3 regions of the Petroclostridium xylanilyticum genome follow, and region 1 is predicted to be linked to each of the others. Evidence: predicted binding sites of a transcription regulator. Region 1 holds the regulator's gene; each other region holds the start of a gene.

Region 1 (10,449 bases):
CATCTTTCCAAGTGATGAGATTACGTATGAGTTTCTAAAAGCCCAGGGAAGGGCAGGGGATTGGGTAGAACTGCTTCCCGATAGTGATGCAGAGTATGATGAAGAAATTACAATTGACCTGAATGCGTTAGAGCCGCTGGCTGCAAAGCCGCACAGTCCTGATAATGTAGATAAGGTTAAAAATATAGGCAAGATCAAGGTAGATCAGGTGGCAATCGGTAGTTGTACCAACTCTTCTTATCTTGATATGATGAAGGTTGCCAAAATTCTAAAAGGAAAAACAGTGCATCCTGATGTAAGCCTTGTCATTGCACCGGGTTCCAAACAGGTGCTGAATATGCTGGCACAAAACGGGGCTCTGGCGGATATGGTAGCTGCAGGAGCGAGAATACTGGAGTCTGCCTGCGGACCTTGTATCGGTATGGGGCAGGCACCTTGCAGTGATGCCGTATCTTTGAGAACCTTTAACCGGAACTTTGAGGGCAGAAGTGGCACTGTTTCAGCAAAAGTATATCTTGTAAGCCCGGAAGTAGCAGCAGTAAGCGCGATTACCGGGGTGTTAACAGATCCAAGAGAGTTTGGAGAAGCGCCTGCCGTAGATATTCCTTCAGAATTTTTAATAAATGATAATATGGTTGTAGCACCTGCACCGGAAGGTGTAGAGGTGGAAGTGGTCAGAGGACCTAATATCAGACCGTTCCCGGTAAATGTTGAACTGCCTGATGTGGTAAAAGGAAAGGTGCTGATTAAGGTAGGCGATAATATTACCACTGACCATATCATGCCTTCAAATGCAAAGCTTCTTCCTTTCAGGTCGAATATACCATATTTGTCAGAATTCTGCCTTACTCCTTGTGATGCTGAATTTCCAAAGAGGGCTAAGGAAAATGGTGGCGGATTTATTATCGGCGGTGTGAATTATGGACAGGGGTCCAGCAGGGAACATGCTGCACTTGTACCTCTTTATCTTGGGGTTAAAGGCGTTATTGCAAAATCTTTTGCACGAATTCACATGGCTAACCTGATAAATTCCGGAATTTTACCATTGACATTTGATAATGAACAGGATTATGATACTATAGGCATGTATGATGAACTGGTAATGGAAGATGCCATCAGCCAGATTAAGTCTGGAAATCCTATCATCATAAAAAATGTTACTAAAGAAAAGGAGATCAAGGTAAATATTTCTTTATCCGAACGACAGAGGGAAATTATTCTTGCAGGAGGACTGCTGAATTATACAAGGAAATTAAGTGAATAATATTCTTCATTATATAAATTACACTTAATACATTACATCAAGGTAAGTATCATCATATATTCCATGTTTTGCCGTCGGCTTATACCGGCATCCGTGTACTTTACATTGTCTCTTTTAGTTCACGGTTCACAGTAAAAGCTATTAAATCGTTTACTACTGTGAACTGAGAACTGTTAACTGTGAACCATATAGTATAGAAATATTATTGAAAATGGGGGGATTACATATGAACGAAATTATTACAGCGGCTACCGAGAAATTTGCAAGGTTAATTGAAGAACAATTAAAAAGAGTAGAAAAAATGAAGCAGGAGAAGGATTTTATCCAGTATGACAAATTGGATAAGATTATTATCGGCATTGTAGGTGGAGATGGTATCGGGCCTGCAATTACAAATGAAGCACATCGAATTTTAGAGTTCCTATTAAAAGAAGAAGTTGAAAAGGGTAAAGTAGCATTTAAGGTTATTGACGGCTTAACAATAGAAAATCGTGTGAAAGCAATGAAGGCAATACCCGATGATGTATTACAGGAACTAAAGGAATGCCATGTAATATTAAAGGGTCCTACAACCACCCCAAGGGCAGGTGATCCATGGCCTAACATTGAGAGTGCCAATGTTGCAATGAGAAAAGAACTGGATCTTTTTGCAAATGTTAGACCGGTAAAAGTTCCGGATAAAGGGATTGACTGGACGTTTTTCAGGGAAAATACCGAAGGTTCTTATGTTCTGGGAAGTAAGGGCTTTCATGTAAATGACGATATTGCATTTGATTTTACCGTAACGACTACAGAGGGTACGGAAAGAATTGCAAGGGCAGCTTTTGAATATGCTGCTAAAAACGGCAAAAAGCGTGTTACCGTCGTTACCAAGGCAAATGTAGTGAAAACTACCGACGGGAAGTTTTTAAACATATGCCAAAACATAGCCAAAGAATATCCCGGAATAGAAGTAGATGACTGGTATATTGACATTATGACTGCAAAGCTGGTAGATGAAAAAAGAAGGACGCAATTCCAGGTATTTGTACTGCCTAACTTATATGGAGACATTCTGACTGATGAAGCAGCTGAATTTCAAGGCGGGGTAGGTACTGCAGGCAGTGCAAATATAGGAAAACGCTACGCTATGTTTGAAGCAATTCATGGCTCAGCTCCCAGGATGGTAGAAGAAGGCAGAGCCAAATATGCAGACCCAAGCAGTATTATAAGAGCAGGCGCTATGCTGCTGGCACATATTGGGTATACAGAAAAGGCACAAAAGCTTGAAAAAGCATTGGATATCTGTATGCATACTGAAAAGAAACTGGTTGTTACCGGTAGGGACACAGGGGCAACCGGGGCACAATTTGCAGACTATATTATGGAAACAATTCAATCATTGGATTAAGATTTAGATTGAGATTCATATTCAGATTCAGATTATAGACTATAAAAATTTAATTTTTATTTTATCTGAATCTGAGTCTGAATCTTTATTTACGGGGGAAGTGTCGATGCGAAAAATAGAAATTGATCAAGATAATGAAAACTATTCATTGAGGGCTAAAGTATTCAAAGAACTGGAAGAAGATATACTAAACGGCAAGTTTCAACCGGGAGATAGTCTAATAGAAACAAAGCTTTCTGACGAACTGGGGGTAAGTCGTACTCCTATTAGAGAGGCAATTAGACAGTTAGAGCTGGAAGGTTTAGTGAAAACTGTTCCAAATAAAGGTGCTATTGTATTAGGAGTTTCCACGCAGGACATTGAAGATATTTATACAATACGTATGTTAATTGAAGGGCTTGCAGCACGGTGGGCAGCGGAAAAAATTACTTCCGAGGAGATAGAGCAGCTAAAAGAGTCGGTGGAATTGTCAGAATTTTATACAAACAAGAACGATATGCAGCATCTTCAAAAGCTTGACTCGAAATTTCACGAGCTGATATATGAAGCATGTAAAAGCAAGCCTTTAAGACATACTCTATCTACATTCCACCATTATATAAAGAGAGCGAGAGGCACTTCTTTTGAAACCCCGGGTAGAGCAAAAAAAGCATTGGAAGAGCATAAGGCAATACTTCAGGCAATTATTGACCGAGATGGTGACAGGGCGGAAAAACTTACCTATGAACATGTAAAAAATGCAAGTGCGAACTTGATAGCGCGAATAAAAATGAATAATGAAATTTAATACGGCGGAGGTAGTCTGGAAGGACTGCCTTCTGCATTTATTTGTGTTATTGTGAGGAGCAAAACCATGTGAATTTGTTTAAATGTAAAAAGTGAGGTAATACTACATAACGTAGCAGCATTGTTAGAGGAGATATACAGATATTGACAATATATTAACAATAATGTATAATTAGTCAGACATGTTGTGTCAGGAGTTTAAATTGTTTTTTACGAAACTGGCACTATTATTGTGATGTAAAAGGAGTGATGGCACATGAATTATAATGAAAAAAAGGTGTCTATAGCAGTTGTTAGAAGGCTTCCGAGGTACTACAGATATCTGGAGGAATTATTAAAAAATGATATTACCAGGATATCTTCAAAGGAACTAAGCCAGAGAATGGGTGTCACCGCTTCGCAAATTAGACAGGATTTAAATTGTTTTGGTGGATTTGGTCAGCAAGGCTACGGATATAACGTAGAGTCATTATATAAAGAAATAGGCAATATATTAGGTTTATATAATGGTTATACCACTATTATTATCGGTGCAGGTAATCTTGGGCGTGCGCTGGCAAATCACACTAGTTTTGAAAGAAGGGGATTTAGGTTGGTTGGCATATTTGATGTCAACAGGGAAATTGTAGGTAAGGAAATTCGTGGAATTAAAATAATGCATATGGATGACCTGGATGACTTTATGAAGTCGAACAAAGTTGATATTGGTATTCTTGCAATTCCTAAAGAGGGTGTCTCCGAGGTTGCACAGCGTCTGGTTAAACTTGGAATAAAGGGATTGTGGAATTTTTCATATACCGATCTTAATTTAACTGGTCCCGTACAAGTGGAAAACGTACACTTAAGTGACAGCTTAATGACGTTATCATATAAGATTACTCAAAATATGGAATAATGAGAGGTTAGTATGAAAATAGTTGCTTTTATAGGAGCTAGTGGTTCCGGTAAGAGTTATAGGGCAATGTGGGTAGCAAAGGAGAATAATATTGATTTTATTATAGATGATGGGTTGCTTATTAAAGGCAATAGGATAATAGCGGGCTTCTCTGCGAAGAAGGAACACACTAAGCTGGCTTCGGTAAGGCGGGCGCTTTTTATTGAACCTGATCATGCACAACAGGTTATAGAAGCTATAGCCACTGAGAATCCCTCCGGTATATTAATCTTAGGTACCTCTTTAGGTATGGTGGAAGCAATCATTAAAGCTTTGAATTTACCACCGATATCAAAAGTGATTTATATAGAAGATGTTGCTGACCAGGAGGAAATTGAAAAAGCCAGGACAGCGAGAAGGGTAGAGGGAAAACACGTTATTCCGGTGCCTACCTTTGAGATAAAAAAGGATTTTTCAGGCTATTTTATCGATTCATTAAGAATTTTTCGACGCAGGGGTAAGGATGAAGATCCTCTTGTTATTGATAAGTCGGTCGTGAGACCTACATTCAGCTATATGGGCGATTATACCATCTCTAATCAGGTAATCTATACAATATGCGAATATGAAATTACCAAAATTCCTCATGTAACTAAAGTAAATAGGATATGGCTGGAGAATAAATCCTCCGGTTTGATAATTAATATAGTACTCACGTTCAATTATGGTATTATTCTTCATTCAGCAGCAAAAGAAGTTCAGGCAAAGGTAAAAGAAGCCGTGGAAAAATATACGGCTATTAATGTCCTTGCGGTCAATATTACTATAAAGACCCTTGTTGTACAGCAGGAATCGGATTGAGGTTAAGGTTTGCATACTTCGCTGCTTCTTCGACTGTTAAAATGACCTCGAGACTTTTCGTTTTCCTGAGAAGTGCGACAAACGAGAACTGTCCCTTGTCGCACTTGTCGCACTATTTAATACGATTAATACTATACCCTATTTGCCTTAATGCACTAACAATCTCATTTTTGCTTACTACCCTAGCGTCATAGACAACAGTTATACTCTTCCTTGATGGCTTGATTATTACCCTGCCTATACTGTTGAGTGATGTTATCTGATTTTTGATTGCATGAATATTTTCTTGGTTAAGTTTTCCTGCGTTAACAATAATTTCCGTAGTTTCTATTCTTATTACCTCCAATTTTAATATGCTTTTGTTTTTTTTATTACTCTAATCGCGAATAGCCAACTATCTTTTCAATACTACGCGGAACAGCATCTTTGGAATTCCCCCAAGGTGCATCATTGTATCTATAGTCAAATTTTTTGGTAAACCAGTTTACTTCCTGCTGTACACGCTGAAGGTGTTCCAATTGGAGCGGAAGCAGGTCAAGAAGGAATAAGGATAAGTCCTGCTGCCCAAGGTGTTTTTTTGCACCTTCTAATAATATTTTAAAGTGGTGGATACAAAAACCCTTAGAATTTTTAAAAATACCTTTAAACTCTTCTTCTTTTTTCCAGAGATAAAATATCACATCTATATATCTTTCCATAGTATGTGCAACTTTTTCACAAATAACACATTTATGTTCTAAATCATCAATAAAATTTACAAGTTGCTCAGTTACATTTATAGATTGAGAAGATTTGGATGAAAATTTATTTAAGAGATTTTTAGCCAGATGCAGGTTGCTCTCCTGACGGATTGCTTCCAACTTTCCTTTAAAATAAGAAGATAATTTATGATTAGTTTCTGACAAATGTGTATCGATGATTAAAGCCAGGCTTAACCGGTTTTTCTGTCCGTATAGAAGCTTGAAATGCTTGTTACAAAAACCTTTCTCGTTAGATTCTATTCGACTATCCGGCTCCATCATCGAAGGGCCTAGTGTGTATTCAACCGCATCATCTTCAAGTTTTTTTTCCAAGATACATATTGGACATTCACAATCAGTCCGAAATGCATCCATGACAGGGATGGTATATATTTTTTCCTTCATTTGTTCTCTGCCTTTCTATTAGTGGGGAGTGGACAGTGGAGAGTGGGGAGGATGCAATCCAGGTTTCCATTCTATACTGCACTCTAACACCTTGGTTTATTTATTACTTATTATTTGTTATTATAAATGATAATGAGCAAAATATAAAGGGGTGGAATAATGGCATGAAAGCATATCAATATAATAATCAAGTGGTAATAGAAGGCATCAAGGACTTCAACCTTACCCACACTTTTGAATGCGGCCAATGCTTTAGATGGGATAGAGAACAGGATGGCAGCTACACAGGAGTGGCATATGGGAAGGTAATTAATTTAAAAATTAATAAAGGTTTACTTGTTATCAAAAATACCCGTCTGGAAGATTTTCATAATTTTTGGAAGTACTACTTTGACCTGGAAAGAGACTACGGTGCAATTAAAGACAGATTGAGTAAGGATGAAGTTTTAGAAAGAGCGGTTAGTTATGGTTGGGGCATACGCATATTAAATCAGGAAACATGGGAATGTCTTGTTTCATTTATCATATCATCCAACAATATTATTCCAAGAATTAAAAAAATTATAAAAAATATTAGTGAGAGGTATGGACAACCTATAGGGTTTGGTGATAAAGTTTATTATAGTTTCCCACAGCCGCAGGATCTATATAATAAAACAATGGATGACCTTGCTTTTTGTAGAAGCGGCTACCGGTGTAAATATATTTTGGATGCAGCCCGTGCGGTTTGTGAAGGGCGGATTGTACTGGACCAATTGAAGGAACTGGATTCTTCAGCGGCAAGAAAAGAGTTGATGAAAGTACAAGGGATAGGTCCCAAAGTAGCAGATTGTATTCTTCTGTTTTCTCTGCAAAAATATGATGTATTTCCCACAGATGTTTGGGTAAGGAGAGTAATGGGACATTTCTACCTTGGCGAGGATGTTTCAATAAAAGACGTGCAAAGGTATTCGGCTGAACAATATGGTAACCTGGCAGGTTTTGCACAACAGTATTTGTTCTACTATGCACGGGAATTAAAGATAGGAAGATAGAGCGACAGGGGACGGTTCTCGGTTGTCGCATTACTGGCGTGGCGGTTGATATGATATTTTATGAGAGGGACGGAGGTTTTGAAATATGATGGGTACTATAGTAAATTCTGCAGCGGTAATTGGAGGTGGGCTGATTGGTGCTACGGTTGGAGGAGCAATTAAGGACAAGTATAAAAATACAATTATGCAGGGGATAGGTCTTTCTGTAATTATCATTGGACTATCAATGGCACTAAAAGGACAAATGATACTACTTACGATTTTCAGCCTTGTTATTGGGGCAATTATTGGAGAAATGGCAGATATAGAAGATAAGCTGGACAGGTTTGGAAAGTGGATACAGGGACTTTTACACAGGGATGGGAAAGCAAATACTTTTTCTGAAGGATTTGTTATTGCAAGTCTTGTTTATTGTGTCGGGTCTATGGCGATTGTAGGTTCTATTGAAGATGGAATACGTCACAACCCTGATATTCTCTATGCAAAATCTGTCCTGGACGGCGTATCCGCTGTGGTATTTGCTTCTACTTTAGGTTTCGGGGTCATGTTTTCATTTATCCCTGTTTTGATTTACCAAGGCGCTATTACATTGCTTGCTTCTTATCTTCAACCTGTCCTTATGGACTGGGTTGTTACCGAAATGTCAGCAGTGGGCGGAATTCTTATTGTCGGGATAGGACTTACAATGCTTGAAATTAAAAAAATAAAAGTGGGGAATTTGCTTCCGTCCATTTTTATTCCTGTGATATACGGCATTATTGTTACTTTTGTTATGCGGTAGCATGATAGAAAAATTTTAAGCTACTTATACATGATAAAAATTTAGAAACTCTAATTTAAGCAAACAAAGCTTAATTAGAGTTTTTCCTTTATTATCTTTTGACTTAATCAATAGGTATTATTATAATATTGTTTAAAGATACTTTCCGGTTATACCTCGATTAGCATTTTATCGCACTTTAAAACCCGGACTGAATATAATAGGAGTGTTATGATGTACAAATTAATTCTTGTAGATGATGAAGAAGAAGTAAGAAAAGGTATTCTTCAGAAGATTGAATGGGCGAAGTATGGCTTCGAGATTGCAGGAGAAGCCGAAAACGGCAGGGAGGCATTGGAAATTGCCGAAAAAACCATGCCGGACGTTGTGATAACCGACATAAAAATGCCTTTTATGGATGGGATAAAATTGGCCGAACAGTTGCGCGAAAAGTTTCCTACTACCAAAATTGTCATATTGACCGGTTTTGATGAATTTGAATATGCTCAGAAGGCTATTAAGCTAAATGTAGTGGAATATGTGCTAAAACCTGTTTCATCCCATGAAATGATAGAAATACTCGTAAAGGTTAAATCCCAAATCGACAAAGAGATAGCCGAAAAAGAAGATATGCAGGCTTTAAGGGAACATTACAGGAAAAGCTTGCCTGTCTTAAAAGAAAAATTCCTGACTTCACTCATTACAAGCAAACTGGGAAAAGCTGAAATTAAAGAAAAGTCACAAAGCTACAATATCAATTTAAATGGAAATGGTTTTGTTGCATCCATTGTGAGTATTGACTACCATACTGTCAATTCTGAGTCTACGGCTTTTAATATGCCGGAAGATAAAGGGCTTTTAAATTTTGCCGTATTGAACATCAGCGATGAAATTGTTAATAAATATAACCTGGGGACGGTATTTTTACACAATGACCATATTGTCATTATAACCGTTTGTGAGGAAGATGACAGTGATACTGTCATGAATAAAACCCTTTCCGCTCTTGAAGAGATACGGCAGAGTATCGAAAAATTCCTGAAATTCACGGTAACAATTGGCGTAGGCACGGTCTGCAACGATATTGTTTTTATAAAATATTCCTATCAAAATGCTGTATTGGCTCTTGATTACAGGCTAGTTTACGGAAATAACAGGATCATCTGGATAGAGGATGTCGAGCCCCGGTGTGTGGATAAGATAGAGTTTGACGAACTTAAAGAGCACGCGCTTACCAGTTGTATAAAAGTAGGCACAGCTAAGGAAATTACCGAAACTATCGATAGTTTGTTTGAAGAAATTACTGACGTTAAAGCTTCCTTCAAAGATTACCAGATATATCTGCTGGAAATGTTGACAACCGTTCTTAAGGCCGCCAAGGGTTCCAATGTCGATATGGCAGATGTCTTCGGACCAAATTACAATCTGTTTGTTGAACTGTATAAATTTAATGATATTGAGGCGGTCAAGGATTGGCTTACAGGAATCTGTATCAAAATAATGAGCTATATTTCTAAAGACAGACAGGATACATGCAAGCTTCTGGCAGAAAAGGCGAAAGAATACGCACAAAGCCATTATCATGAAAGTGATATCACCATTAACAAGGTTTGCAAATGCCTGCACATCAGTCCTGCTTACTTTAGTTCCATATTCAAGAAGGAAACCAAAATGACATTTATGAACTACCTTTTGCAAATAAGGATGGAGGCTGCGAAAGAGCTGTTAAGGACAACCAACATGAAGACTTTCGAAATTGCCGAAAGGGTGGGATATTCAGAACCGAACTACTTTAGCTACTGTTTTAAAAAGTACTTGGGTATTTCTCCTACCGAATACAGGAACAGCTTTTAGAAAAGAATCTATCACTTAAAAAACCTTGTGTTTGATGCCTGAGATATGCACTCGAAGATTCTTTTACAAGGAGATGAGCGATTGAAAAACAAGGTAACCGCATATATAAAGAATATCTTTGCAATACTGGTTAATAGTTTAAAGATTAAAAGCATACAGTTTACCATTACGACATCTTTTGTACTTATTACAATTCTGGCTATGCTATTTGTCGGAATTACTCTTTATAATAAATTTTCCAACACAGCAGAACAAAACGCTTCCATAAATACCCGGCAAATCATAGAACAGGTTCATTTAAACATGGATTATTATCTTAAGAGCATGATACAGATATCTAATTCAGCAGGCAACCTGTTAAATACAGACCAGGATGTGCCTAATTATAAACTTTTAGATCAAATGAATGTAATTCTTAACACGAGGGAAGATATTGTTACTCTAGCTATATTTTCTAATCAGGGGGATCTTGTTATAGCAG
Region 2 (10,449 bases), on a different contig from region 1:
CCAAACAACTCTTTAATAGTTTCTCTTATTACTGCATTTACTTCATTAGCCTGTTCTGCAGTAGCAGTCTTTCCTGTCCCAATTGCCCAGATAGGTTCATAAGCAATAACTACTTGTTTTGCCTGCTCAGGTGTTAATCCTCTTAATGCTATCTTTGTCTGCATTCTAACAAGGTCATTGGTAATACCCTGTTCTCTCTGCTCAAGAGACTCCCCAACACAAACAATTGGTATTAATCCGTGCTTGAATGCAGTCAATACTTTTTTGTTTACAATTTCGTCAGTTTCAGCAAAATACTGCCTTCTTTCAGAGTGACCTATAATCACATACTTTACACCTAAATCAACAAGCATATTAGGCGCAACTTCTCCTGTATAGGCACCTTTCTCTTCAAAATACATATTCTGCGCACCAACTGCAATGTTTGAGCCCTCTACTGCTGCTTTCACTGCCGGGATACAAACAAACGGCGGGCATACAACTACTTCCGCATCAACATTTGCCACAAGGGGTTTTAATTCTTCTACTAAAGCAACTGCTTCGGTAGGAGTCTTATTCATCTTCCAGTTTCCGGCTATGATTTTTTTTCTTGGATTTTTATCATCCAATACAGCTATTCCTGGCAATACTTTTCCTTCTAAAAATTCAAGGGAAGCACCACCGCCGGTTGAAATATGGGTCATCTTATCTGCATATCCCAGTTGTTCAACTGCTGCAGCTGAATCACCACCGCCGATAATGGTAATAGCATTAGCTTTTGCAACACATTCAGCTATCTCTTTTGTCCCTTCTGCAAATCTGGGGAACTCAAATACCCCCATAGGCCCATTCCATATAATTGTTTTTGCTTTCTTTATTACATTAGCAAATTTTTCTACAGTAATATGGCCGATATCAACACCCATCCAGCCATCGGGCATAGCATCAGAAGGTACATACATAGAATTTGCATCAGGCTTGAATTCATCTGCTACAATACTACCTACAGGCAGCAACAAATCAACACCTTTTTCTTCCGCTTTTTGCATAAGCTTTCTGGCAAGGTCGAGTTTATCTTCTTCACAAATTGAATTACCAATCTTATAACCTTTTGCCTTTAAGAAAGTATATGCCATTCCTCCGCCTATGAGCAATGCATCTACCTTATCCAGAAGATTTTCTATAACTCCTATTTTATCAGAAACCTTGGCTCCACCCAAAATAGCTATAAAAGGTCTTTCCGGGTTAGATAAAGCTTTACCCATTACTTCTATTTCTTTTTGAATCAAATATCCGGCAACCGCTGGAAGATAGTCTGCAACCCCAGCCGTTGAAGCGTGAGCTCTGTGGGCAGTTCCAAAAGCGTCATTTACAAAGATATCCGCCAGGCTGGCAAGAGCTTTTGCAAATTCCGGATCGTTCTTTTCCTCTTCCTTATGATACCTTACGTTTTCCAGTAAAACAACGTCTCCGTCTTTCATTGCAGCAACAGCAGCTTTTGCACTTTCTCCAATTACATCTTCTGCCATTACTACTTCTTTTCCTAATAATTCGCTCAACCTTTTTGCAACGGGTTTTAGACTGTATTTTGGATTAAATTCTCCCTTTGGTCTTCCCAGGTGTGAACAAAGTATAACCTTTGCACCCTGATTCATAAGATACTTGATAGTTGGCAAAGCACCTACAATTCGGTTTTCATCAGTGATATTTTTGTTTTCATCCAATGGTACGTTAAAATCACATCTTACCAGCACTCTTTTTCCAGACACTTGAATGTCTTCTATGGTCTTCTTGTTCATCATTTTTTGTCACCTCTTATAAAGATTATGTAACTATAAATTTTAAAAAAGCCCGGTCCTATAATGCATTTACTACACATTACAAAACCGGACCTCCAATTCTTAATTCTTAATTGTTAATTGTCAATTCTCAATTCAAAAACTATCCACTGTCCACTATTTTCGCACTAATGTCCACGGATGCAATTAATATTGCGGCTCTCTCCGAGCTATCTTTATATTAAATCCCTTTGCTGGCAATATAGTTAACAAGGTCAACGATTCTATTGGAATAACCCCATTCGTTATCATACCAGGATACAATTTTAACCATATTGTCACCCATTACCATGGTAGATAAACCGTCAATAATTGACGATCTTGGATCACCTTTATAATCGATAGATACCAAAGGCTCATCAGAGTATCCAAGGATACCTTTCATCGGCCCTTCAGCAGCTGCTTTTAAAGCAGCATTAACAGATTCTTTAGTAACAGGTTTTTCAGTTTCTATAACCATATCCACGATAGATACAGTTGGAGTAGGCACTCTTAGTGCAAAACCATTGAATTTGCCTTTAAGCTGAGGCAATACTAAAGCAACAGCTTTTGCTGCACCAGTTGTGGTAGGAATCATAGAAAGTGCTGCAGCTCTAGCTCTTCTTAAGTCAGAGTGAGGAAGGTCAAGAATTCTCTGGTCATTTGTATATGAATGAACAGTTGTCATTAACCCTTTTACGATACCGAATTCAGCATCAATAACCTTTGCAAAAGGAGCCAAACAGTTTGTTGTACAGGATGCATTGGAAATAATATGATGCTGTGCAGGGTCATACTGGTCTTCATTGACACCCATAACAATTGTAATGTCTTCGTTGGTAGCAGGTGCAGAAATAACAACCTTTTTAGCACCAGCTTTCAAATGCTTTTCAGCTGCTTCCCTCTTGGTAAATAAGCCTGTAGATTCAATTACAATCTGTACACCAAGATCTGCCCAAGGAAGGTTTGCAGGATCTCTTTCTGCAACAATCTTTATTTCCTTGCCATTAACAATGATAGCACCTTCTTTAACTTCAACAGTGCCATCAAATTTACCAAAACAGGAATCATATTTTAAAAGGTGTGCAAGCGTTTTTGAATCTGTTAAGTCGTTGATGGCTACAACATCAATCTGATCAGCAAATTTTTCCATAATTACTTTGAAAGCATTTCTCCCAATTCTTCCAAAGCCGTTAATACCTACCTTTATTGCCATAGCAAATCATCCTCCTAGTATGTAGTAGTGTTGTATTGATATATATTTAAGCTACAACGTAGCCTACAACCTATTAGTAAGACTTTCCTATATTGCCGAATACATTTTATATTATTTCAATCAAGTTTTCAAGTGATAAAAGAAAATTTATTAAATTTTTAACAATTTCCTGCTAATCATAATACAGTCCCTTTTAAACATCTCCAAATTTCTTATAAATTATACTGTTTTTTTATAATTAACCAACTTTAAAACTAAATATTTTGACTTTAAAGTTGGTTAATTTCATCGATAACTACATTAATTTATTTTTAACTTTAATATCGGTTATCGATATAAATAATCACCAAATAGTAAATACAGATATTTTGATTCAGCTTTGTGCTTAATTTTAGTGAATATGCTTAAAAAAAATGAGACTAAGAAAAAGTATTCTACAAAAACTTAATCTCAATCTCAATTTTAGTCTCTTATAAAAAATGCCCCAATAACTCCCGGTCCGGAATGGGCACCAATTACGCTGCCTACTTCTGAAATTACAAAGCCCTTGGGGTGAAATTCATTCTCAATTGCTTCTTTTAATTCTTCAAGCCTGTCCGGTATAGCACCGTGAGCAAGACCAACAACCTGATTAGACATATTATAGCCTTTACTTTTTATAAGTTCAACCATTTTAGGGATAATGTTCTTGCTGCCACGTATCTTATCCACCGGAACTACCAGCCCATCTTTAATTCCCAATACCGGCTTTATATTCAATATATTTCCTATTACAGCAGCAGCCAGATTGATTCTTCCACCTTTTTTTAAATATTCCAACGTATCTACAATAAAGTAGGTATCTATTCTTTCTAATAAGTAATTGACCCGCCCGATAATCTCCTGTTTAGATTTTCCTTCTTTCGCCATTTTAGCAGCTTCTACCACTACCATACCGTAACCGTAAGATAGCAGCATAGAGTCGATGACTTCTATATCTGCATCTTCTATGCTATTCTTTGCAATTACTGCCGATTGATAAGTACCACTTGCTTTTGAGGAAAGGGTTACACAGATAATTGAATCATTTTCTTGCAACTCTTTTCTAAAAACTTCTTCAAAAGCTGCCGGACTAATCTGTGAAGTAGTAGGCATTACATCGGAATTTTTCAGTTTTTCAAAAAACTCGGTGGAAGTAAGATCGTACCAATCTTTATAAGACTCTTCACCAAAATGAACTGTTAACGGTACAACTGTAATATTCAGTTCCTCTGCTAGATTCTTTGGGATGTCTGCAGTACTATCTGTAATAATTTTAATTTTTGCCATTGATTTTCCCTCCCCGGTTCTTTTTTACCATTCAAATTTTGTCAAATTCCCTTGTCCCTTAAGTGACTCAAATCCCTTTTGCCGTAAAGCTTCATATACTATAATGGCTACCGAATTAGAAAGATTGAGTGACCTGGCTCCTTCAATCATAGGAATTCGTATACACCTGTCCTTGTTATCTTTCAAAAGTTCTTCAGGAAGCCCGGCAGTTTCTTTACCAAATACCAGGAAACAATTATCAGGGTATGTAATATCGCTATAAATATTTACTGCTTTTGTTGTGGCATAAAAAAAGTTTCCGCCTTTATTTACCTTAAAGAAATGTTCAATATTATCATAATATTGTATGTCCAGTAAATGCCAGTAGTCCAAACCGGCTCGTTTTAAATGCCTATCATCCACCGAAAATCCAAGAGGTTTGACAAGATGCAGACGCGCACCCACTGCAGCACATGTTCTTGCAATGTTTCCGGTATTTTGGGGAATTTCGGGTTCTACAAGAACAACATTTAGATTCATTTTAGTCCCATCCTTTTATTCCGCTACTGCAATATCCAGCTCTATGGTTCCGCCGTTAGAAATGTTTAACGGCACACATACCGTCTTCATTTTATTAGTGGATATCTGCATGTTATCTCCCATCAGTAAAGAAGGCGGAGTAATATCAATAGCTATTCCCCGGTTATATAATATTGTTGCTGTATTTCCAAGTATCATATTAGCCGCTTCGGTAACAGCACTTCTGGATATTTCATCAAGTTCAGTTACCGGCATGCCCATCATCATAGCAGATGCAATTTTACAGGCGACTTCTTTATTCATACTAAAAATTACCTGCCCTCTCAGCTTCCCGGTCAATCCAATAATAATAGCTAAAGTATCGCTCGGATAAGGAGAATTCTTCAGGTACACCTTTCCAAGGGTTACTTCCATATTCGCAATTGATTTTAATACCGATTGACTTGCCTCAATAAACGGGTTAATATATTCAACATTCATTTTACCCCCACCCCTCTGTAAATATTGTATAATTCCGCCAATATTGCTTATAATTAACCAACTTTAATTTATTTTTTTAATTTTAATATTTGTTGTCGATATATGCCAACTAAACATATAATTATTATTCTATATGTTTTATTAAAAATCCTCTTTTTATGTAGATTATTTTAAAAATTTCTGAACCCACCTTGGCCTTTTTATTTCTATGGCCTTTTTAGGACATAACTCCTGGCAGCAGAAACATTTTATGCATTTATTCAAATCTACATAGGGCTTTTTTCCCCGCATGCTTATTGCCTTTGGAGGACAATTCATTTCGCAATCCCTGCACCCGATACATGTTTCATGTATAAATACCGGTTTTGGACTGACCCATCCATTAATCTTTTTTTGCATAAAGGGCGGTAAACCGTCCAAAAAACTTACCGCTCTTCCCACCGGTAATTTATAATCTTTTATCAGAAATGTGCTTATGTCATCACCTAAGATATTAATTTTAGATATGTCAGAAGGACAAAGTCCTCTTTCAATACTATTTACAATTGTATATACTTCTGACGGACTTATTCCAATAATGGTCGTGGCAACCAAATCTACTAAATAAGGGCTTGTACTAGCTATAACCGCTCCTATTTTCCTAGGATCTCCTCCTGATGGCCCACTCCCCTCCATTCCAACGATAGCATCCATTATGGATAAAGAAGGACTTATTAATTGACATAAATCCACCAACATATTGCAAAAATCCTTTTTATCCTGCATCCTGAAATGGTATTCTGCCTTATATGTGCCGGGGATCACCCCAAAAAGATTTTTAACAGCACCTGTAAACAAAGTCATGCCATGCGTCTTACATTTTGGGACAGTAATTACCAAATCCGCCTCCAGCGCCGGACTGATCACCATGAATGACTTGGTAATTTTACCTCCAGTGAAAGAAACCTCTTGATGGGTAAGGTCATAATTTAATATTGCGCCGGTTTTTTTGGCTACTTCTTCAATACCGCAAACTGAGTAAACACCTTTGAGCGCTTTCTCAGTATATAAACCTCCCGGACTATCCGCTATGGTAACAACGCCTCCCGCTTCCTGGACAGCCCGCGTAAGAGCTTCTACAAAAACAGGATGAGTGGTTGTAGCTTCTTCGGGCTTTTTTTTCATTAATAAGTTAATTTTAAGTAATACTTTCATGCCCGGTTTTACAAACTTTTGTATTCCGCCAAGATTGATAAAAGTCTGGTCTATAACAGTTTTAACTTTTTTATAGTCATATTCATCGCAACGCAAAAGTGAAACATTATTCATATTTCTCTCCCTCAAATAAAGTATTTTTTAGAAATTTATTATTATATTAACTAACTGCCACGCCGGGCACACCCGGCACAAATAATGATGTGGCCTTTTTTTGTCTGAAAACCGGTAGTTTCAGGCAAGACTACGTTTCATATTATTAAAGAAAAAGCACCAGTTATATAACCGGTACCTACATACTATTTTGCTCTAATTTTACGAGCATTATCAATTTTGACAGTATTGTCTCTTTCCCTTGGCGGATTATCAAATGTATTGATAAAGTCTCTTAGTTCGGTCTCTTTCCTAACCAAATCAATCTGAAGCTGTTGAATGGTTTCTTTTAATTCTTCATTTTCTTTTTTATATTTTTCAAGTTCTGAGGTGGCTTCATCCAGCTCTTGTATATATTGTTGCACCTGGTTTCTGAGGTTATCTAAAGCCTCAAGGGTTTTAAAATAATCATCTGCCACATTAATTGCCGTAAGGACCGCTGCCATGGAAGTACTTAATCTGTTATTTAAATTAGTTATTTCATTCATCTTTTTATCTATGTATAGTGCTACTTTTTGAATATATTCTTCTGATTCTACACCTATTACCGTATAATCCTTGCCATTAATTTTAACTTCGACTTTGGTTTTTGATGCCATAAATTGACTCTCCTTATTGTTCCCTGTTATCTTATATTAATAGAAGATCATCCGAATTTACCAAACTATATTTTCCGTAATCTGCTTTATCCGCTTGTAAGTAATCAAAACCTATTGTATTAATTTTTATTATACTATATAATGTAAAAAAATAATAGACTTTTTTACTGTTCATTAAATTCAAATGGGGAAATATTTCATTTTGCAACTATAGTCCTAAATCCTTATAGTGCTAAATACCTATATTAGATAATCTTGTCGTATTATAAAATATAAAGTAGTATTTTGGTTGATATTATTAAGAAATTATACTTTACAAAAAAGCGCAATTTCCTATACTATATACTAGGAAGTTTAATAAAACAATTTCTATTAAATGGTTAGGAGAGAGTATGATAGATATTTACATTAGTATAGCCAGTCTCTTAATACTAGCTGGGACAGTTACTCTAATCTTATTTTTTAAAGAAAGTGCCCATATTTCATCATTTGCTACAATTACATCAGGTATAATTTCTCTTATAATAAGTTTAATCTTTCCATTTCTTTTGAAAAATTTCGATTTTACTATGATTGCCTTATTATTGTCAGTAGTTCTAATGTTAACCTCTATTCTTGTCCTTTTTATTGAAAATAATTTAAGCAATGTAATATTTTCTAAAAGAACACAAAAAAGGGACTGCTATAGGTATGATAAAACAGAATGTGTTTTAGGAAAAGGTTTAAAAAATATATCAAATATATCAAATTTATCAACCATTGATAAGTACGATAATACAAAAAATATTAGCATCCATGGTGTAGATTCGCAGGAAAATACGTATAATTTTGACCGGGGCAGTGTTAGTACCAGCACCTCCAAAAATGATGTTTTATTAGAAGTTGGACAACCAGATACAACTCCATATTATCAATATGGACAGCCGCCTAGTCTTAAACAAGAGGATAAAAACACTAATTTGTCAACAGGTCTGGATATGGAACTTATAAATATCATCAACAATAGCATAGAAACCCTTGGCAACAAAGAAATAGATTCATTAAAGGAAAGTTTGGAAAACGGTGAGCTGATGGATGAAGAGGAATTGAGGCAACAGTGCGAAGAAGCCCTTGCACAATTAGGTAAAGACTGGTTGAAACAGGCACTGGTTGAAGAAATTTAGAAGCAAAGGGACGGCAGACTGTGCAAAAACGGAATGCCAAGGGGACGAATGCCAAGGGGACGGGGTTATCGACAACCTGGGTGTTGTCAACAACCCCGTCCCCTTGACACTGTCCCGTCCCCTTGACACTGTCCGTCCCCTTGACACGCCCCTTGACACCCTTTACTTTAAGCTATCAAAATAATCCTTATTCTCTGCTATTACTTCAATAAAGGCCTTAACAATATCGGGATCAAACTGGGTTAAACTGCATCTTTTTAGTTCTTCTATTGCCTCATTGTAGCTTTTTCTTATTTTATACGGCCGGTTTGAAGTCATTGCGTCAAAACTATCAGCTACGCTTAATATTCTGACAAGGTATGGTATGTTTTTCCCGTTTAACTGTTCCGGGTAGCCCCGCCCATCATACCGTTCATGGTGATACATGATTAGCGGAATGACATCCTTAAGAGAAGCGACGGGCTTTATTATTTCTACACCGTTTACCGGATGTTGCTTTAGAATATTCCATTCTTCATTGGTTAACGGCATTTTTTTATTCAGGATTTCTTTTGGTACTTCTATTTTTCCTATATCATGCAGATAAGCTCCATACTTTAAGGTTTTTTTTTCTTCCTCAGTAAGGCCCAGCTTATTTGCCACCAAATCACAAAATATGACAACCCTTTCCACATGCCCATAAGTATACCGGTCCTTTGCATTTATAACACTGATTAACGTTTTTATTGAACTTACCAGGTCAATATGTTCTTTCTCTATATCCATTTTCAATTCTTCCAAAATTGAAAAATAAGTTTCAACCCTGTTCTTATTAAAGAACTTTGCTCTATAAAGAGCATCATCAGCACTATTGATTAATTCAGTTTTAGATTTTGCCTTATCAGGGAAACAAGAAACTCCCACTGATACCGTAATTCTACCGTTGGGTTGGTTTTCTTCACCCTCAAAACTGTCCTGCTCCACTGCACCTCTAATCCTTTCTGCAACTGCCAGTGCCTGCTGCTCCGAAGTATCAGGCAGGATTACAGCAAATTCTTCTCCTCCATAGCGTGCTACAATATCCTGTGACCGTACATTCTCTTTTAATATTGCAGCAGTTTGGCTCAAGACCCTATCTCCCGCCTGATGTCCATAAAGGTCGTTATAATTTTTAAAATAATCAATATCTATAAATAATAGGGCAACCGGATAATTTTGTCTTTGCGCCGTTTCAATATGCTGAGTCAATGAATCCTGGAAAAATCTATGGTTGTACACCTGTGTTAATTCATCTATATTCGCCAAATTAGCCAATTGTTCCCTGTATTCTTTTTCTATTTTTACGTAATACCCTAGAAGCCATGCTGTCAGTACAAAGACACCTACTAATATCAAATCTGTTTCAAAGTGTTGGTTTACTGTATTGTAGGGCATGGCAATCAAATCGATAATTAAAATAATTCCAGAAGATATTGAAGCTACAATAATCCCATAAGCCATTCCAAATTGAATTGTTGAAGTAATAATTATAAATAAAAATAAAAATTTATATTGACTTATATGTGCACCGGATAAAAAAATTAAAATTGAAAATATCAAAATGAAGCCTATAATTTCAACAATGCTTGCACTATACGTATTTTTTTGAATTCCCTTTTTAGAGGAAAATACCCAACTTGCATTAATTAAGACAATAATAACAAGACTCACATTTAAAGTAATAATATTATATCCACTGTTATCTGTTTTAATCATGCCAAGCGCTGTCGCGTTATATTTACTAAAGATTATAATAGCACAAAAAAACAGTGAAAGTAATTTAACAATTGATGCGATTTCATAAATTTTCTTTCTTCGTCTATCTTCAAATTTATACATTTTCCACACCTATATCAAACTTTCTTATATAGATAGCAATAAGAGGCCAAGAGTGGCCTCTTATTGCTATTCTCCACGTAAACATTTTGGCTCTTCAGGTTGATAATACCCCACAAGGCATGCTGACGCTGATGCCATAAAAGCAAAAAAAGTCAGCACAGAAG
Region 3 (10,449 bases), on a different contig from region 1:
CGGCGATGCAGTAGAAAACATGAAGGTGGGTTTAAAGTATGCTGATATATTAAAAATCTCGGAAGAAGAGCTGGAACTTATAACCGGTATAAAGGATATGGACAAAGGGGCTGCAATGCTTTATGATATGGGTGTAAAAGTAGTTCTCGTTACACTTGGCCCAAGAGGATGCTTCTACAGGTATAAAGGCGGAACCGGAAGATTGGATACCTATGATACAAAAGTCGTAGACACTACAGGAGCTGGAGATTCCTTTCTGGGAGGGGTACTATATAGATTGAGTGAGAAGAGACTGGAAGATATTTGCCAGCTTCCCAAGGATGAATTTGAAGATATTATCGATTTTTCCAATGCCATAGGTTCTTTAACGGCAACCAAAAAAGGAGCCATTCCTGCGATGCCTACTTTAGAGGAAGTTAATATGTGCAGAAAACAGGTGCCGAAGCTGAGATATGGCAAATAAAAAGTAAGATAAATAAAATAATTAAAAGAAATACATATATTTTAAAATGTTTTTTGCAACTCAATTATAAAGTAACTGCATTAAGTTTCAATACTTAATGCAGTTTTTTAATGCAATTGTCTACCTATTGTTTTCTTAAGGGAAAACACAGCAAGCAGCAGGCAGATTCCTAAAAGAATAACAGAAAAAATAAATGGTGCAGACGGTTTGAAATCATAAAGTAAAGCTGCCACAACCCCAGCGGGGGCGGAAATCAAAGACATAAATGTATTACCGAAGGATAGGACTTTAGCCCTTTCCTTTTCACCTGCCACATTAGCCCAGAGTGTATCCAGAAATGGACGGGTAAGCGCCAGCCCCATTCCATCAATTATAACAGATGATAGGATAATTGCCATATTTGCAGCGGGGGCAAGCACTAATGCAATGGCCCCTGCAGTCCATACCAGCAAGCCTATGCACAAGTAAAATGCTTCGCGGTTGCCCTTAACCATGGGAATGACAAATAAAAATATAACAAGCATACTGATAGATGACAGAGCAGGGACAATTGATATAAACGATTTATCCAGAAGCAGATTGTTAGTAAGATATACTGAATAAAATACAGGCTTAAGCAGAAGGTGAAAATTCACCAGTGATTGAATAACAAGAATAATGAGGGTTGAAGAATGCCCCTTAACAAACCTTACCGTATACATAAAATCATAGATAAGCTGCTGAAAGGAAAAACCCTTGCTTTCCTTTTGCATAATCCTGCCAATAGAAGTCTCTGTAAGTAATGAATTCCGGCCCAAAATCATTATTGTCATAGAAACGGCAGCAAAGATATACAATATTCGCGTTCCGTTAATTATACCAAACCTATTTACGATTAAGCCGGCAACCGGTGAAAAAACACCGGAACACAGCACGATAATATTGATAACCGTAAAAATATTTACTCTCTGTTCAGGGGGGGAGTCTTCTACCAGAAGGCAGCTCCATGAAATAAATACAACTTTGCCTAGGCCGTTAAGAAGCGCAGCAATGGCAAATAGCCAGAAATTAGAAGCAAAAGTCCATATAAGTGCAACAAAAGGCCAGGCGATGAGATCAAAAATCAGTGTAGTTCTTTTTCTTCCCAATTTGTCGGTAATAGCTCCACCTAAAAATGACCAAATAATTTGGGAGATGATATAGATGGAACTTACTAGCCCTACTTGCTTTTCGCTCAGCCCTAATGCAAGCATATATAAAGATGCATAAAAGTTAAACATTTGAAAAGGGATAGCCCATAAAGGTTCATAAATGGCAGCTCCTCTTGCATTTCCTTTCAAAGATTTAAACATGTGGACTGGCTTTAACAGGTTTTGCTTTACATAGTATTGAAAACTCATCATAATTACCTCATTCGTTAATGTATTTCTCCTTTATTAATTATAATGCAAATGTTGGAAATATTAAATAGTTAAAGATAAAATTTATAACTGGTGCATAAAACCTTGGAATTAAACTTATACAGTTTGGAGTTATAATAGTGCTTAACTTTTTAAACTTTTGGTTATATCAGCCTATTGACAAAAGTATATTGTATACAATATACTGTATAATGTATTAAAAATGTTTAATCACTAAAAATGGGTGGAATAAATATAATAGAAAATCAAAAATGGGGGAATATATATGAACACAAACTTTAAACCTGGAACGTGGACGAATGAAGTAAACGTGAGGGATTTCATACAGAAGAATTATACACCTTATGATGGGGATGAAAGCTTTTTGGCAAAGCCAACCGCGGCAACTTTGAAGCTGTGGGAAAAAGTACAGGAACTTATGAAAACAGAAAGGCAAAAGGGTGGAGTTTTGGACATAGATACAAAAACTATATCCACCATCACTTCTCATAAACCTGGATATATAGATGAGGAACTGGAGCAAATCGTAGGATTGCAGACTGATGCTCCTTTGAAAAGGGCGATCATGCCTTTTGGTGGTATCAGAATGGTTAGAAATTCTCTAAAGGCTTATGGCCGCCAGATGGACCCTGATGTGGAGCATGTATTCAAATATAGAAAAACGCATAACGATGGTGTATTTGACGCCTATACGGATGAAATGAAAAAAGCAAGACATACAGGAATCATTACCGGGTTACCCGATGCTTATGGCAGGGGTAGAATTATTGGTGATTATAGAAGAGTCCCTCTTTATGGCGTGGATTTCTTAATAGAGAAAAAGAAACAGGCCAAGAAGAACTATGTATTTGCTACCATGGATTCTCCGGTAATAAGGCAAAGAGAAGAATTAAGCGAGCAGATAAAAGCATTGGAAGAGCTGAAAGAAATGGCGGCAAGCTATGGTTATGACATAAGCAGACCGGCGCAGGACACAAAAGAAGCCATTCAATGGTTGTACTTTGCATATCTTGCAGCTGTTAAAGAACAAAATGGTGCAGCAATGAGCCTGGGGAGAGTTTCTACTTTCCTGGATATATATGCGCAAAAAGATTTAGAGGAAGGAAGATATACCGAAGAGCAAATTCAGGAAATGGTTGATCACTTTGTAATGAAACTTAGAATGGTTAGATTTCTAAGAACTCCTGAATATGAAGCGTTATTCTCAGGGGATCCCACCTGGGTAACTGAAGCCCTTGGAGGTATAGGAATAGATGGAAGGCATATGGTTACAAAGATGACCTATAGATTTATGCACACCCTTACCAATTTGGGTCCTGCACCGGAACCAAATATGACTGTGCTGTGGTCAACCAGATTGCCGGCAAACTTTAAGAAGTATTGCGCAAAGATGTCTGTCCAGACTTCTTCCATCCAATATGAGAATGATGATTTAATGCGGGAAAAATTTGGCGATGACTATGGAATTGCCTGCTGTGTTTCAGCAATGAAAATTGGTAAACAGATGCAGTTCTTTGGTGCAAGGGCGAACCTTGCGAAAGCTTTGCTGTACGCAATTAACGGCGGAAAAGATGAAATAACAGGAGAACAGGTAGGCCCGGCTTTTGCACCCGTTACATCCGAATACCTGGATTATAATGAAGTAGTGCAGCGATTTGATGATATTTTAGAATGGCTTTCTAATCTATATATTAATACACTTAATATTATCCACTATATGCATGATAAATACTGCTATGAAAGGCTGGAAATGGCTCTTCATGATGAAGAAATTCTGCGAACCTCAGCATGTGGAATAGCAGGCTTATCAGTAGTAGTTGACTCTCTGTCAGCGATTAAATATGCAAAAGTAAAAGCAATAAGAAATGAAACCGGATTGGCAGTAGATTATGAAGTGGAAGGAGACTATCCGAAGTTTGGTAACAACGATCCTGCAGTAGATAACATTGCGGTTGAATTGGTGAAGAACTTTATGTCTAAGCTCAGCAAGCATAAAACCTATAGAGATAGTAAGCCTACCCTATCCATATTAACCATTACTTCCAACGTTGTATATGGAAAGAAAACCGGAAATACGCCAGATGGTAGGAAGTACGGTGAGCCATTTGCGCCGGGAGCTAACCCAATGCATAAGAGGGACACCAAGGGTTGCATAGCCTCAATGGCTTCTGTGGCGAAATTGCCTTATGACTATAGTGAAGACGGTATTTCTTATACTTTCTCCATTATACCGGGTGCACTTGGAAAACTGGATGAAGAAAAATACAATAACCTTACAGCACTGTTGGACGGTTATTTTAGCCAGGATGGACACCATATCAATGTAAATGTGCTTAACAAGGAAATATTGCTGGATGCGATGGAGCACCCTGAAAAATATCCGCAATTGACTGTAAGGGTATCAGGATATGCGGTTAACTTTATAAGATTAACCAGAGAACAGCAAATGGATGTAATAAATAGAACTTTCCACGAAAAATTTTAAATAGCAGTTCACTATTCACAGGAATTGTAGGGCAGACCTATGTGTCTGCCCTAATAGTTTATACTCTGTGAACTATAAACTTAATGAAAAACCATATCTGACAAAATAATTGATATAAAAAACCGTATCTAAAAGAGTTATCATATAATTGACAATAAATTAACAAACATTTATAATATTAATTGTTAATGATTTAACAATAATGATTCCTTCAGCGATATAATTTGATACCGGGGGTGTCTTGAGTGTTACAGGTTTATATATGCGTAGGGAGTTCGTGTCATCTTAAAGGGTCTTATCATATCATCAAAACTTTCCAGGATCTAATCAAAAAAAATAGATTAGAAGGAAAAGTGGAATTAAAGGCATCTTTTTGTCTTGGACGCTGTACCAAGGGTGTTTCGGTAAAAGTAGGAGATGAATTTATCGAAGATATCACCGTATCAAATGTTGAGCAAAAATTTAAGGAATGTATAATGGGGAGGTTATAACGTGGGTATTATTCAATTTAAAGAAGCGAATTGCAAAAATTGCTATAAATGCATTCGCAGCTGCCCCGTTAAAGCGATAGCCTTTAAAAATGAGCAGGCACAAATCATAGAAGAAGAATGCATATTATGCGGACAATGTCTGTTGGCCTGTCCGCAAAATGCAAAAAGTGTAAGAAGTGATGTTGAAAAAGTTAAAAAATATATAGAGAAAAAGGAAAAGGTTTATGTAAGCCTTGCGCCTTCCTTTGTTTCAGCTTTTCAAGTTTCAGACAGTAGAAAGATATTTTCAGCTCTAAAAAGGCTGGGATTTACACATGTGGAGGAAACTGCTATAGGAGCAGCCCAGGTATCTAAAGAATATGAAAAGCTTATAAGGGAAGAAAAGATGAAAAATATAATTACTACTGCCTGTCCGACAACGGTAGCCCTAATTGAAAAATATTATCCTGAGCTCATCGATCAAATGGCTCCTGTAGTATCACCTATGATTGCCCACGCCAAAATGATGCGTGAAGTATACGGTTCAAGAATAAAGATTGTATTTATCGGGCCCTGCATTTCTAAAAAAGAAGAATGTAATGATCTACAGAATGATGGAATAGTCAATGCAATTATTACATTCGAAGAACTGGAAAAATGGATGGAAAGTGAAGGAGTCGATTTTAGCGTTGATGAAGGTGAAGAACCAAAAGGTGCAAGAAACCCGATGGCAAGACTCTATCCAGCAACCGGAGGAATCATCCGGACACTGGGGAAGGATGAAAGAAAAATATATAAATGTGTCAGTGTAGATGGCGTTGACCGGTGTATAAACATATTGGACTCCATAAAAGAAGGGCAAATCTCTAACTACTTTATTGAAATGAATGCCTGTCCGGGGGGATGCCTGGGAGGACCGTGCATCAAATCAGCCAAAAGCGGTTTCCTGGACGCAAAAGACAGGTTAACCGAATATGTTAAAAAGAACATGCGGGATATAAATTTTGCAGTAGCTGAAGATGTAGATGTTAAGCTGGGAAAGAGATTTGTAGACAAATCCAAAGATTATAAAATACCTGACGAAGAAACAATAAGGGAAATATTAAGCAAAATAGGGAAATTTAACAAGGATAAAGAGTTAAATTGCGGGGCCTGCGGTTATCCTACTTGCAAGGAAAAAGCAATAGCTGTATATAACGGTAAGGCTGAGCTGCACATGTGCTTACCCTATATGAGAGAAAGGGCCGAATCTATTTCCAATATCATCATTCAAGCAACACCAAATGCAATTATTGCCTTAAATGATAATTTATATATACAAGAATTCAACCAGTCTGCACAGCAGTTATTTAGGTTAGATAAGACAGATGTACAGGGAAAGCATATATATGATGTACTTGATTGTCCTGATTTTGAACGTGTAAAAGAAACAACTCAAAATATTCTGAATAAGAAATATTATTATGAAAGATATGATATCACCGTCGTACAGTCTATACTGTATATCAAAGAACAGCAATTGATTATAGCAATAATGACTGATATATCAAAAGAAGAGAAGCAGCAGCAGCAAATGTACAAGGTCCGCTCCGAGACAATAGACATAGCTCAGAAAGTTATAGAAAAACAAATGCGGGTGGCACAGGAAATTGCTAGTTTGCTGGGGGAGACAACGGCAGAGACAAAAATAGCACTGACAAAACTTAAAAAATCAATCCTATCAGATATTGGTGAAGAGCAATGAGTTTATTTATTGAAGCAAGCTTTGAAAGCTTAAATAAGTACAATGAAGAATTGTGCGGCGATAAAGTGGAAATTATTAGGAATAGAGATTCTGTAATTGCTGTACTTGCAGATGGATTGGGAAGTGGTGTTAAAGCCAATATACTGGCTACATTGACAAGTAAAATCATAGGGACCATGCTGGTACATGGTGCAAGTATTGAAGAAGCAGTGGAGACAATCGCAAGTACACTTCCGGAATGTAGGGAAAGAGGAATAGCCTATTCAACATTTTCAATATTACAGATTTTTAATTCGGGGGATGCATATCTTGTAGAATTTGATAATCCTTCTGTGCTTCTCCTCAAAAAAGGGAACTTTGCTGATATACAAAGGCAGATCAGAACAATCAAGGGTAAAATAATAAAAGAGAGCAGGTTCAGGGTTGTCCCCGAAGACCTGTTTGTTATGATAAGCGATGGCGTAATTCATGCCGGGATAGGTGGAACGTTAAACCTGGGTTGGCAGTGGGAAAATGTAAAGGAATATATCCAGAGGGTATACAAACCGGATACTACAGCTAAAAATCTTGCAAAACTTCTATTATCGGTTTGCGATAATTTATACATGCAAAAGCCGGGGGATGATGCAACCGTAGTTGCTGTAAAAGTAAGAAATCCGATGACAGTCAGTGTAATGGTAGGACCTCCGGTAGACCGGCAGCAGGACCGCTATGTTGTAGATAGATTCATTGCCCAAGAAGGAAAGAAGGTTGTATGTGGCGGTACCACTTCACAAATTGTAAGCAGGGAGTTGGGAAAAGAGATTATAACTAATTTTAATTATTTCAACCCTTCCATACCTCCTGCAGCAGAGATAGAAGGAATAGACCTAACAACGGAGGGTGTTTTAACCCTGGGGAAAACGTTGGATTACCTGAAAAAATACTGTTCCTCTGAGAGTACCATGCAGGATATTCTCAAATTGAACCAAAAGGATGGAGCATCACAACTGGCCAAGCTCTTACTAGAGCAAGCTACAAAAGTTAACTTTTTTGTTGGAAGGGCCATGAATCCCGCTCACCAAAACCCTGGGCTTCCACTAAACTTAAGTATAAAACTCAAGCTGGTTGACGAAATGGCCGAATGCCTGCGGGGACTGGGGAAGGAAGTAAACGTAGAGTATTACTGACAATATTAAATAATAAGCGTAATATGAAAATAGCTTGGAGTCATGAAATATATGATGTTACCCATCCAAGGCAAATATAGCATTGAGGAACTGGTCCCATGTCGAAGTCCTGACCAAGTCATACAAGATGCTTAGTACATTATATATAATATCAAAATGTTATTTTTTTAACAATATATATTGACAAATAATTAACAATGTTTTATAATATAATTGTTAAATAATTAACAATAACTAAAAATAAATAGCCATTATGCTATTTGACATAAATACAATTTTCAAAAGGAGGTTTTTATAATGACAGAAAAAGTATTAATCAATGAAACAACAAAAGAAGAAACTGTAAAACAAACTATAGATAACCTGGTATCAAGAGCGCAGACAGCGTTAAATAAATTTATGGAGTTAGACCAGGAACAAGTTGATAATATTGTCAAAGCCATGGCCATGGCAGGTTTAGACCAACATATGCGCTTGGCCAAAATGGCTGTTGAAGAGACAGGTAGAGGTGTATATGAAGATAAAATTACTAAAAACATCTTTGCCACAGAATACATTTACCATAGCATAAAATATGACAAGACTGTTGGAATCATCAGTGAAAATGAACTTGAAGACTATGTGGAAGTTGCTGAGCCGGTAGGGGTAATTGCCGGAGTAACACCGGTGACCAATCCAACATCTACAACAATGTTTAAGTGCATTATTTCAATGAAGACCAGAAACCCTATCATCTTTGCATTCCATCCTTCTGCACAGAGGTGCAGTGCTGAAGCGGCCCGAATTGTAAGAGATGCTGCTGTAAAAGCAGGAGCACCGGAGGATTGTATTCTTTGGATAGAAGAGCCTTCACTGGAGGCAACACAATTATTAATGAATCACCCAGGGGTAGCATTAATTCTTGCAACCGGTGGTTCCGGAATGGTTCAAGCCGCATACAGCAGCGGAAAGCCGGCACTTGGGGTTGGGCCGGGTAATGTGCCTTGCTATATAGAAAAGACTGCTAATGTTAAAAGAGCGGCTACAGACCTTATCATTTCAAAGACTTTTGACAACGGAATGATATGTGCTTCCGAGCAGGCGGTAATAGTAGATAAAGAGATAGCACAAGAATTTGAAGCTTTTATGAAAGAAAACAAATGCTATTTCCTAAACAAGGATGAAATAGCAAAAGTAGAAAAACTTGCAATTGATGAAAAGAAATGCGCAATGAATGCGGCAGTAGTAGGACAATCGGCTTATACCATTGCAAAAATGGCAGGTGTAGATGTACCTCAGGATACCAAGATTTTGATTGCGCAACTGGAGGGTGTTGGACCACAATACCCATTATCCCGTGAAAAACTAAGTCCAATACTTGCATACTATATTGTAGAAAATGCCCAACAGGGAATTAAAAGAGCAGAAGAAATGGTTGAATTTGGAGGATTAGGTCATTCAGCCGTAATTCATTCAGAAAATGAAAAAGTAATAGAGGAATTTTCAAAGAGAATCAAGGCAGGAAGGTTAATTATAAATTCTCCATCCAGCCATGGGGCAATAGGAGATATTTACAATACTAATATGCCTTCTCTAACACTGGGTTGCGGTTCTTTCGGAAGAAACTCCACTACTTCCAATGTATCGGCAGTAAACTTAATCAATAAGAAAAGAGTGGCAAGGAGAAGGGTCAATATGCAATGGTTTAAGATTCCTGAAAAAATATATTTTGAATACGGTTCAACTCAATACCTGGAAAAAATGCCTGATATCAGCAGGGCATTCATTGTTACCGACCCGTATATGGTGAAATTGGGATATGTAGATAAAGTATTATATTATCTCAGAAAAAGACAACAATATGTGCATTGTGAGATATTTTCCGAAGTTGAGCCCGACCCATCGGTAGACACCGTTAAGAAGGGCTGCGACTTGATGAATAAGTTCCAACCGGATGTAATTATTGCACTAGGCGGGGGTTCGGCAATGGATGCAGCAAAAGGAATGTGGTTGTTCTATGAGCATCCTGAAACCGACTTTAACTCTCTAAGATTAAAGTTTATGGATATAAGAAAGAGAGTGTTTAAGTTCCCAAAACTGGGTAAAAAGGCAAAAATGGTTGCCATTCCTACCACTTCGGGGACAGGTTCGGAAGTAACTTCATTTGCAGTTATAACCGACAAAGAAAAAAATGTGAAGTATCCTCTGGCAGACTACGAATTAACCCCGGATGTTGCCATTATAGACCCTGATTTTGTAATGACCGTACCGCCTTCGGTAACTGCCGATACCGGGATGGACGTATTAACCCATGCAATTGAAGCTTATGTTTCTGTACTGGCTTCTGATTTTACCGACGGTTTGGCAATCAAAGCCATCCAAATGGTATTTGAATATCTGCCAAAAGCATATAAAAACGGAAATGACCGTGTAGCAAGAGAAAAAATGCACAATGCATCCTGTATTGCAGGAATGGCGTTCACAAATGCATTTTTAGGAATCAACCACAGTCTTGCACACAAGCTGGGAGGAGAATTCCATATTCCTCATGGAAGAGCCAATGCCATTCTCCTGCCCCATGTAATAGAATACAATGCACAGAAACCAAGCAAGTTTGTATCCTTCCCGAAATATGAAACTTTCATCGCAGACAAGAAGTATGCAGAAATTGCAAAAGCGCTTGGTTTACCTGCATCAACAACAGAAGAAGGAGTAAAGAGCTTAATCAAGGCTGTAAAA

Evidence for each region. The regulator Rex, encoded in region 1, represses fermentation and respiration genes when NADH is low (regulators of the CRP and FNR family bind a similar motif). The targets are predictions, from matches to a motif close to ATTGTTAANNNNTTAACAAT.
Region 2: a site for Rex is predicted at 3,159-3,178, ahead of gap (type I glyceraldehyde-3-phosphate dehydrogenase). Genes of this name have one in related genera too.
Region 3: a site for Rex is predicted at 4,530-4,549, ahead of CIB29_RS10960 ((2Fe-2S) ferredoxin domain-containing protein). Genes of this name have one in related genera too.

The regions. Positions count from the first base shown of each region.
Region 1 is NZ_NPML01000014.1:8,548-18,996, reverse strand. It holds gene CIB29_RS09845 (aconitate hydratase) at 1-1,264, shown strand, start outside; gene CIB29_RS09840 (isocitrate/isopropylmalate family dehydrogenase) at 1,491-2,654, shown strand; gene CIB29_RS09835 (GntR family transcriptional regulator) at 2,761-3,441, shown strand; gene CIB29_RS09830 (redox-sensing transcriptional repressor Rex) at 3,697-4,335, shown strand; gene CIB29_RS09825 (Asp23/Gls24 family envelope stress response protein) at 4,348-5,175, shown strand; gene CIB29_RS18890 (hypothetical protein) at 5,288-5,521, opposite strand; gene CIB29_RS09815 (DUF6062 family protein) at 5,547-6,320, opposite strand; gene CIB29_RS09810 (DNA-3-methyladenine glycosylase family protein) at 6,485-7,354, shown strand; gene CIB29_RS09805 (DUF554 domain-containing protein) at 7,440-8,135, shown strand; gene CIB29_RS09800 (response regulator) at 8,346-9,968, shown strand; gene CIB29_RS09795 (cache domain-containing sensor histidine kinase) at 10,050-10,449, shown strand, end outside.
Region 2 is NZ_NPML01000002.1:68,977-79,425, reverse strand. It holds gene tpiA (triose-phosphate isomerase) at 1-1,778, opposite strand, end outside; gene gap (type I glyceraldehyde-3-phosphate dehydrogenase) at 1,999-3,012, opposite strand; gene CIB29_RS00500 (DegV family protein) at 3,475-4,320, opposite strand; gene trmL (tRNA (uridine(34)/cytosine(34)/5-carboxymethylaminomethyluridine(34)-2'-O)-methyltransferase TrmL) at 4,345-4,839, opposite strand; gene CIB29_RS00490 (chemotaxis protein CheX) at 4,855-5,319, opposite strand; gene CIB29_RS00485 (DUF362 domain-containing protein) at 5,485-6,627, opposite strand; gene CIB29_RS00480 (cell division protein ZapA) at 6,813-7,265, opposite strand; gene CIB29_RS00475 (hypothetical protein) at 7,658-8,428, shown strand; gene CIB29_RS00470 (bifunctional diguanylate cyclase/phosphohydrolase) at 8,591-10,285, opposite strand; gene CIB29_RS00465 (cyclic lactone autoinducer peptide) at 10,352-10,449, opposite strand, start outside.
Region 3 is NZ_NPML01000018.1:222,821-233,269, reverse strand. It holds gene CIB29_RS10975 (carbohydrate kinase family protein) at 1-463, shown strand, start outside; gene CIB29_RS10970 (MFS transporter) at 571-1,845, opposite strand; gene pflB (formate C-acetyltransferase) at 2,129-4,348, shown strand; gene CIB29_RS10960 ((2Fe-2S) ferredoxin domain-containing protein) at 4,594-4,839, shown strand; gene CIB29_RS10955 ([Fe-Fe] hydrogenase large subunit C-terminal domain-containing protein) at 4,841-6,562, shown strand; gene CIB29_RS10950 (SpoIIE family protein phosphatase) at 6,559-7,731, shown strand; gene adhE (bifunctional acetaldehyde-CoA/alcohol dehydrogenase) at 8,029-10,449, shown strand, end outside.